2 regions of the Mesorhizobium sp. M0195 genome follow, and region 1 is predicted to be linked to the other one. Evidence: predicted binding sites of a transcription regulator. Region 1 holds the regulator's gene; the other holds the start of a gene.
The links. Region 1 encodes PhoB, which activates phosphate uptake and scavenging genes when phosphate is short. Its sites were predicted from a motif close to TGTCATNNANCTGTCAT; they were not measured.
Positions count from the first base shown of each region.

Region 2: the regulator PhoB is predicted to act here: its motif matches at 1,878-1,894, upstream of ugpB (sn-glycerol-3-phosphate ABC transporter substrate-binding protein UgpB).

Region 1 is NZ_JAMYSV010000009.1:55,071-59,601, reverse strand. Features, by position in the region: gene NKJ12_RS18700 (sugar ABC transporter permease) at 1-273, opposite strand, end outside; gene xylF (D-xylose ABC transporter substrate-binding protein) at 418-1,458, opposite strand; gene NKJ12_RS18690 (ROK family protein) at 1,744-2,988, shown strand; gene phoB (phosphate regulon transcriptional regulator PhoB) at 2,998-3,687, opposite strand; gene phoU (phosphate signaling complex protein PhoU) at 3,704-4,411, opposite strand; gene pstB (phosphate ABC transporter ATP-binding protein PstB) at 4,444-4,531, opposite strand, start outside.
Region 2 is NZ_JAMYSV010000009.1:156,681-161,211, forward strand. Features, by position in the region: gene NKJ12_RS19250 (bifunctional diguanylate cyclase/phosphodiesterase) at 1-1,664, opposite strand, end outside; gene ugpB (sn-glycerol-3-phosphate ABC transporter substrate-binding protein UgpB) at 1,957-3,267, shown strand; gene ugpA (sn-glycerol-3-phosphate ABC transporter permease UgpA) at 3,349-4,233, shown strand; gene ugpE (sn-glycerol-3-phosphate ABC transporter permease UgpE) at 4,242-4,531, shown strand, end outside.

The DNA.
Region 1 (4,531 bases):
CATTATGGCCACGGCGGAAGTCTGCACCGAGAGGTTCCAGAGATTGCGTGGCGTCAGGAAGGTCCGGCTGTCGAAGTCGAACGGATTGACGCCGAGCCGTACGCTGGAAACGACATGCAGCCCGATCCAGATGACCAACAGCGCGCCGACCATGCCGAGCATGCGGGTGTCGATCTCGGTTGCCTTGAGAAACCGGGCAACGATGCCGAGCTCGGATTCCCGCGCCCGGTCCGCCGTGCTGTCGACCGGCGTGTTGGAAGTCGTGTCGGTCATCATGTTTCTCCCGCCGGGTTGCCGTCTGCCGCGGATGCCGGAAGCAGCCTAGAAATTATCCGCCGGAAGCGGAAAAACAATTCTTTTTGAAAAAAACGCCGCGGCATTACAGCCGCGGCGTTCTCTACGCTTGGAAACGACGGATCAGTTGCAGACCGCAACAGTGCCAGCCGCCACGCCGGCGCAGACCTCTTCTTTCTTGATCCAGCCGGCGTCGATGACGACGTTGAGGTTATCCTTGGTGATGGCGACCGGAGTCAGGAACAGCGACTTGACCGTGTTGCCGCCGGGCGTGGTGAAATCCTTCACGCCGGCAATGTCGGTCATCTGCTTGCCGTCGGCAAGCTGCGAGGCGATCTCGGCGGCGTTCTTGCCGAGCTCGCGCGCGTCCTTCCACACCGACACGGTCTGTGTGCCAAGCGCGATGCGGTTCAGCGCGGCGTGGTCGCCGTCCTGGCCCGAGACCGGAACCGATCCGGCCAACCCTTGTGCTGTCAGCGCGGCGACGACGCCACCGGCGGTGCCGTCATTGGCCGCGACCACGGCATCGACCTTGTTGTCGTTGGCGGTCAGGAACTGTTCCATATTCTTCTGAGCGTTGGCCGGCAGCCAGCCGTCCGTATAGGCCTCGCCGACATTCTTGATCTTGCCGCTGTCGATGGCCTCCTTCAGCACCTCCATCGAACCGGCAAACAGGAAATCGGCATTCGGATCGGAACCCGAACCCTTGATGAAGACGTAGTTGCCTTCCGGCTTCACCTTGAAGACTTCGCGGGCCTGCATGCGGCCGACTTCCTTGTTGTCGAAGGTCAGATAGAACACGTCCTTGTTCTCGATCAGCCGGTCATAGCCGACGACGGGGATGCCTTCGTCCAGTGCCTTCTGCACGGCCGGCCCGATGGCCGAGGCATCCTGTGCCAGGATGATCAGCGCATTGGCACCCTGCGAGATCAGGCTCTCGACGTCGGTGAGCTGCTTGCCGGGGTTGGACTGTGCGTCGGCGGAAATATACTTGTCGCCGGCGGCCTCGATGGCCGCCTTCATTGCGGCCTCGTCGGTCTTCCAGCGCTCTTCCTGGAAGTTCGACCAGGAAACGCCGATGACCTTGTCTTTCGCCTGCGCCACCGACGCCAGCGCCAGCGTCATGGCGACACCCGCCAGAATGGCGGTCGTGAATTTCTTCATCATATCCTCCCTGCGCCGCGTACGGCGTGACCAATTGGCTCAAAGACCAGCTTAGAAGCTCTAATTTTTTCGAGCCTCGAAAAAATACTGGCCCGATCTCCGGCTGCTGTCAACATCGATTCTGATGGATTTTGATGACTGTGCGAGTTTTTTCGAGCGTCGGAATAAACGATGACAGCGCCACCTGCATCTGACACTATTTGCCGCATCCGACACTATTTGTCGGACATTACCGAGGGCTTCCGGTTCATGAGCGGCCGCGGCAACCGGGAGGAAAGCAAAACGATGTCGGTCGGAATCCGCCATGACGATTTGCGCCGGCGCAACCGGGCGATGGTGATCTCGGCGGTGCGCCGGGCCGGCCAGCCATCGCGTACGGAGATCGCAGCCACCACCGGCCTCAGTCATTCAACCATATCGGCGATCTCCTCCGACCTGATACGGGAAGGCATCCTCGCCGAGAGCAAGGCAAGTGAGCCCGTTTCGTTGAAACGCGGTCGTCCACAGGTCGGCCTCGCCCTCAACCCGGAAGCGGCGGCGGTGCTGACTGTGGTGTTGTCGCTGAATTTCCTGTCGGCCGCCATTATCGACTATGCGGGACAGGTGGTCGCCGAGGAACAGCGCCGGCTGGACACGCTGACCATGCCGCGCGACGAGCTGATCCGCGAATGCATGGCCATCGTCCGGCGCCGGCTTGAGGACCCAGACCTTGACGTCCGCAGTGTCGCCCGCATCGCCCTGGCGATTCAGGGCATTACCGACTCCCCTGCACGCGCCATGCTGTGGTCGCCGATCACGCCGCAGACCGACATCGCCTTTGCCGACATGCTGGAGGACGAATTCGGCATCCCGGCCACGGTGGAGAACGACTGCAATATGATGGCGGTGGCTTTGCGCTGGCGCAATCCGGATCGCTATCGCGACGACTTCATCGCCATCCTGCTTTCGCATGGCATCGGTATGGGGCTTGTGCTGAAGGGCGAACTGTTCACCGGGACGCATTCCTCGGGCGGCGAATTTGGCCACATGATCCATCGTCCGGGCGGCGCGCTCTGCCGTTGCGGGCGGCGCGGCTGCATCGAAGCCTATGCCGGCAACTATGCCATCTGGCGCAACGCCAGGCAGATGAGCGAAGACAGCGAACCGGTCGCCGACGTCGGCGACGCCGACATGCGCGCGCTGGCCGCCCGCGCGCGCGAGAAGGATGGGCCGGAACGCGAGGCCTACCGCAAGGCCGGCGAAGCGCTGGGTTTCGGTCTCGGCTCGCTGTTCGCGCTGATCGATCCGGCACCGGTCGCGATGGTCGGCGCCAGTGCCGCCGCCTTCGATCTGATCGAGCCGGCCTTGCGCAAGGCCATCGCCCAGACCGCCGGCGGCCAGCACTCGGGCTCGATCTCCTTCGATACCGAGCCGAACGAATTGCCGCTGATCCGCGAAGGCTGCGCGATGCGGGCGTTAAGCTTCGTCGACCAGGAGATTTTCGCGCCGGGCGCGCAAATGAGGCCCGGCGTCAGAAAGAACGTCGCCTGACCAGGCGGGTCAATCTTCCCTGATCGCATAGCCGGCACCGCGGATGGTGCGGATGACATCCGGCATGCGGCCGTTATTGACGGCTTTGCGCAGCCGCCCGACATGCACGTCGACGGTGCGTTCGTCGATATAGATCGTCTCGCCCCAGACATTATCGAGCAACTGGCTACGCGAGAAGACGCGGCCCGGATGCCGCATCATGAACTCGAGCAACCGGAATTCGGTCGGCCCGAGCCGGATCTCGCTCTTCTTGCGATAGACCCTGTGCGATTCGCGATCGAGCACGATGTCGCCGACCTTCAGCACGCTGGACAGCACTTCCGGCTTGGCGCGCCGCAGCAGCGCCTTGACCCTGGCCATGAATTCCGGTGTCGAAAACGGTTTGACAAGATAGTCGTCGGCGCCGGTCGAAAGACCGCGCACCCGGTCGCTCTCCTCGCCGCGCGCGGTCAGCATGATGATCGGCAGCCGCTCGGTTTCGGGGCGCACGCGCAACCGGCGGCAGAGCTCGATGCCGGAAACCGCCGGTATCATCCAGTCGAGCACCAGAAGGTCGGGCACATTCTCCTGCAAACGGATCTCGGCTTCGTCGCCGCGTGTCACCACCTCGACCTGGTAGCCTTCGGATTCGAGATTGTAGCGGAGCAGCACGCCCAACGGCTCCTCGTCCTCCACCACCATTATGCGTGGTGCGATCATCGGCTGGGCACCCCCATCATGTCACCGGCGCGGACATTGTTGTTTCGTCCTGCTTCGGACGATTGACGGGCAATTGCTCGCCGGTCAGCACATAATACGCATTCTCGGCGATGTTGGTGACATGGTCGCCGATCCGCTCGAGATTCTTGGCGCAGAACAGCAGATGCGTGCAAGCGGTGATGTTGCGCGGATCTTCCATCATGTAGGTCAACAGCTCGCGGAACACGGACGTGTATTTGACGTCGATACGCTCGTCGGCGGCGCGCAGCTTGGCCAACGCGGCCGCATCGCCTGCAGCATACTCCTCGATGACGCCCTGCACCTGGATGAGCACCAGCTGCGCCATCGCATCGATGGAATGCGATAGGTCGCGCGGCGTGACGCTGAGGCCGACCGCGCTCACACGCTTGGCGATATTCTTGGCAAGGTCGCCGATGCGTTCGAGGTCGCCGGCCATGCGGATCGCTCCGACGACATGGCGCAGATCGTGAGCCATTGGCTGGCGCTTGGCGATCAGGGTGATGGCGCGGTCGTCCAGTTCGCGTTGACGCGCGTCCATGATGGCGTCGTCGGAGACGACGCGTTGCGCCAGCACGTTGTCGGAATTCAACAGGGCCTTGGTCGCCCCGCCGACCATCGAACCGGCGAGGTCGGCCATGTCGCGGATCAGCTTGCTGATCTGCTCGAGATCCTCGTCGAAAGAAGCGACTGTGTGTTCGCCCATGGTCCTGTCCTCATATGCATGATCGGAACGGCTCAGCCGAAGCGGCCGGTGATGTAGTCCTGCGTGCGCTTCTCGCGGGGCGACGTGAATATCTTCTCGGTCCGGTCGAACTCGACCAGT
Region 2 (4,531 bases), 100 kb from region 1:
AGGTGGAACTCCTTGCGGGCGATGGCCTGGCGCAATTCATGCTCCATCACGCGCTTGTCGCGGGCCGCGGTGCCCATGGCTATCTCGAAAAACCGGTAAGTGTCCCTGCCTTCGGTTTTGGCGCGATGGAGTGCCGTGTCGGCATGGCTGATCAGGCCGGCCTGGTCTTCGGCATCCAGCGGAAAGAAGGCGATGCCGATGCTGGCCGAGACGAGGCCGGAGCCGACCGAAACCCTGTTTTCCTCGCGGATCGCCGCCAGCAAGTCCTCGGCTATCCGGCCTGCGGCCAAGGGGTCGGGGAGGTTCGGAGCTATGATGGCAAATTCGTCACCGCCGAGACGCGCGAGCATCTGTCCGTTGCGCGGGATGCCGGAGATGCAGTGCGCGAGCTTCTGCAGCATCGCGTCACCGGCGCTGTGGCCGTAGAGGTCGTTGACTTGCTTGAACCGGTCGAGGTCAAGCAGCAGGAGCGCCAGATATCCATCCTTGCCGCCACGATCCATCGAGGCGACTTCTGCTTCCAGCCGGGAAGAAAAGCTCCGCCGATTGGCAAGCCCGGTAAGCGGATCGAAATGCGCGAGGCGGAGAATCTCTTCTTCTGCCTTCTTGCGCTCACGGATGTCGCGAACGGCAAGCACCGTATGAGGCCTGCCGCAGTAGGTGATCTTCCTGGCGATCAGCTCGACAGGAATTCTCGCGCCGTCGCTGCCCCTTAATTTCGCTTCCTGCGCCTGTTCGCCGAAGCCGGACATAGCGGCTGCGCTCTGTCCGTCGAAAAGCTCGCCGAGTTGCATCGTGTTCAGGGTGGCTGTCGCTGTTCCGGTCAGCTTCGCCATACTGTCATTGGCGCTGACGATGCGGGTGCCATCGCAAACGATCAGACCTTCCACCGCCGCATTGGCGAGATCGTGCATGCGCTCGGCCTCGAGCTTCTGGTGGCGAAAGCGCAGATCGATCCACAGCGCGGCACCTGACAGCACAAGGATTACAAGGCTGGCGACCGCTGCGGCAAAGGCCTGGGAAATGGGCTCGATGGAATGTTCGGATATTTCAATCGAGGAATCCGGAATGATCGACACCGCGGCCATCGCGATGAAATGCAAGCTGCAAATGGCCAGCGTCAAAAGCGCGGCGCCGCCGAGAGTCGCGACTGCTGACGGGCGGCGCAAAACGACCAGGAGTGCCAGTGCCGCAAGGGTCACGCCGGCCAGAAGCGACATCGCGACAAGGAGCAGGTTCCATACGACCCGGCCTTCGACCTCGAAAGCCGCCATGCCGATGTAGTGCATCGTCGCGATGGCGCCGCCCAGAATGGCACCACCGACGAGGAAATGGTCGATGCCGCGGCGCAAGGTGGCGACCCACATCCCAAGCGCGGTCAGGATGACGGCGGCGGCAAGCGAAAAGGCGGATAATCCCGGATTGTATGCGTTCGGTATTCCCGGCGTAAACGCGGTCATGGCGATGAAATGCGTCGCCCATATGCCGAACCCGGTCGAGGCCGCGGCGATCATCAGCCAGACAAGCCGGTTTCGCTCGGTCGATCGGCCGACATGCTTAAGGAGATTAACTGCTGAGAAACAAGAAATTCCACAGACGAGTGCGGCGAGCGCAACCAGTCTCAGGTCGTGCTGATTTACGATACAATTATAGACCGTCAGGATCCTGGTTCACTCGGTCAAAACTAACAGGGGAGGTGTGACGGATTAGCTCTTGGAGATTTTAACGAATAGTTAACCCGTAGGCCATGAGGCGGGTCTTTTCGGGGGAAAACCGATGCCGCTGCGCCGAAAAGGCGGTGATGTCGTTTCTGACGCCCGGTTTCGGTAGCGAGTGCACTTTAGGAAGGAATGGTGTTCATTGATCGGCAACAAAACCGTTGTCCGATTGTCATCAGCGCCACATATTGGCTTTGCGGAGGTGCCCCTTTCGCCAATGACAAACGGGAGATGAAACATGAAGTTCTTCGGCTTTGCGGCCGGTATCGCCGCCACCGTGACCCTGCTTTCCACCACCTCCGCCTTCGCCGTCACGCAGATCAGCTGGTGGCACGCCATGACCGGCGCCAACGCCGAGGTCGTCGCCAAGATCTCCAAGGATTTCAACGCCAGCCAGAGCGAATATGAGCTCGTTCCGGTGTTCAAGGGCACCTATCCGGAGACGCTGAATGCCGGCATCGCTGCCTTTCGTGCCGGGCAAGCGCCCGATATCCTCCAGGTGTTCGACGTCGGCACCGGCGTGATGATGGCGGCCGAGGGTGCGATAAAGCCGGTGGCCGATGTGATGACCGGCGCCGGGATGACTTTCGACAAGAGCCAGTATCTGCCCGGCATCGTCGGCTATTATTCCAAGCCGGACGGCACCATGCTGTCCTTCCCCTACAACTCCTCCTCGCCGATCCTCTACTACAACAAGGACATCTTCCAGAAGGCAGGCCTCGACGTGAACAATCCGCCCAAGACCTGGAACGAGGTTTGGGAAGCCGCCAAGAAGATCAAAACGAGCGGCGCCGCCTCTTGCGGCTATACCTCGACCTGGCTGACCTGGATCCATCTGGAGAATTTCGCGGCGTGGAATGACGTGCCTTGGGCGACCCAGCAGAATGGCCTGGCCGGCGGCGACGTCGAACTCAAGATCAATGCGCCGATTTTCGTCAACCACTTCCAGGCGCTCGCCGACCTGGCCAAGGACGGCACGTTCAAATATGGCGGACGCACCTCCGAAGCCAAGCAGATATTCCTCGCCGGCGAATGCGGCATCTTCACCGAATCGTCGGGCGGCCTCGGCGATATCGTCAAGTCCGGCATGAATTATGGCATCGGCCAGCTTCCCTACGACAGTGACGCCAAGGGTGCCCCGCAGAACACAACGCCGGGCGGTGCCAGCCTATGGGTGTTCGGCAACAAGTCGGACGAGGAATACAAGGGCGTTGCCGCCTTCTTTGCCTATCTGTCCAAGACTGATGTGCAGGAATACCTGCACCAGAAGTCGGGATACCTGCCTGTGACGCTCGCCGCGTACGAGGCGACCAAGAAATCAGGCTTCTATGAAAAGAACCCCGGCCGCGAGACACCCATCCTGCAGATGATCGGCAAGCCGCCGACCGACAATTCGAAGGGCGTGCGCCTGCCGAATCTGCCGCAGGTGCGCGATATCCAGAACGAGGAGCTGGAGAAGATGCTGGCCGGCCAGCAAACCGCCCAGCAGGCCCTCGACAATGCGGTCGCGCGCGGCGACGCCGCAATCAAGGAAGCCCTGGACAACTAACGAGATCGTCTCGGTCAGTCGGTTGGAATATCGCCCACGCGCGCGCGTGTGGGCGATGCCTGGATAGCGAGGGAAATCAGCCTGTCTCCACGCGTCGTCTTTCCCAACAATATCCTGCCCTACCTGCTGGTGGCGCCACAGCTCGCCATAACCCTGGTTTTCTTCTACTGGCCGGCCGGTCAGGCGCTTTACCAGTCGATGCTCAGGCAAGACCCGTTCGGGCTGAAGAGCAGGTTCGTCTGGTTTGCCAATTTCCGGAAGGTGCTGGCCGATCCGGCCTATCTCAACTCGATCAAGGTCACGGTGGTGTTCTCGCTTGCGACCGCGATCGTTGCCATGGTTGCGGCCCTGCTGCTCGCGGTTATGGCCGAGAAGGCCATGCGCGGCAAAGGCCTCTACCGCACACTGTTGATATGGCCTTATGCCGTGGCGCCGGCGATTGCCGGCATGCTGTGGCTGTTTCTGTTCAACCCTTCGATAGGCTCGTTGGCCTATTTGCTGAGAAGCCTCGGCATCGCATGGGACCCACTGCTCAACGGCACCCACGCCATGATCCTGCTGGTGTCGGCGGCTGCCTGGAAGCAGATCAGCTACAATTTCCTGTTCTTCGTCGCCGGCCTGCAGGCGGTGCCGAAAACGCTGATCGAAGCGGCGGCCATGGACGGCGCCGGCGAAACCAAGCGCTTCTGGACCATCGTCTTCCCGCTGCTTGCGCCGACAACCTTTTTCCTGCTGGTCGTCAACACCGTCTATGCCCTGTTCGACACGTTCGGCATCGTTCATGCCGTCACCGGCGGCGGGCCGGGCAAGACGACCGAGACGCTGGTCTACAAGGTCTATAATGACGGCTTTGTCAATCTGATCCTGGGCGACTCGGCGGCGCAGTCGGTCATTTTGATGGCTATCGTCATCGCGCTCACAGCGATCCAGTTCCGCTATGTGGAACGCAAAGTCCACTACGGCTGAGGGCAGCGATGATCGGCCAGTCCCCGCTCCGCACCTTCATCGCCCATGCCGTGCTCATCCTCGGCATATTGATCGTGGCTTTTCCGATCTACTACACCTTCGTTGCCTCGACGCACACGCTGCAAACGATCCTCAGGCCGCCGCTGCCGCTCTTGCCGGGCAGCCAGCTATGGAACAACTACAGTGAGGCGCTGTTCGGCGGCATCGGCCGTATCGGCGGGGTCAGCGTCGGCAGGCTGCTCCTCAACACCACGATCATGGCGCTCGGCGTTGCGGTCGGAAAGATCTTCATCTCGAT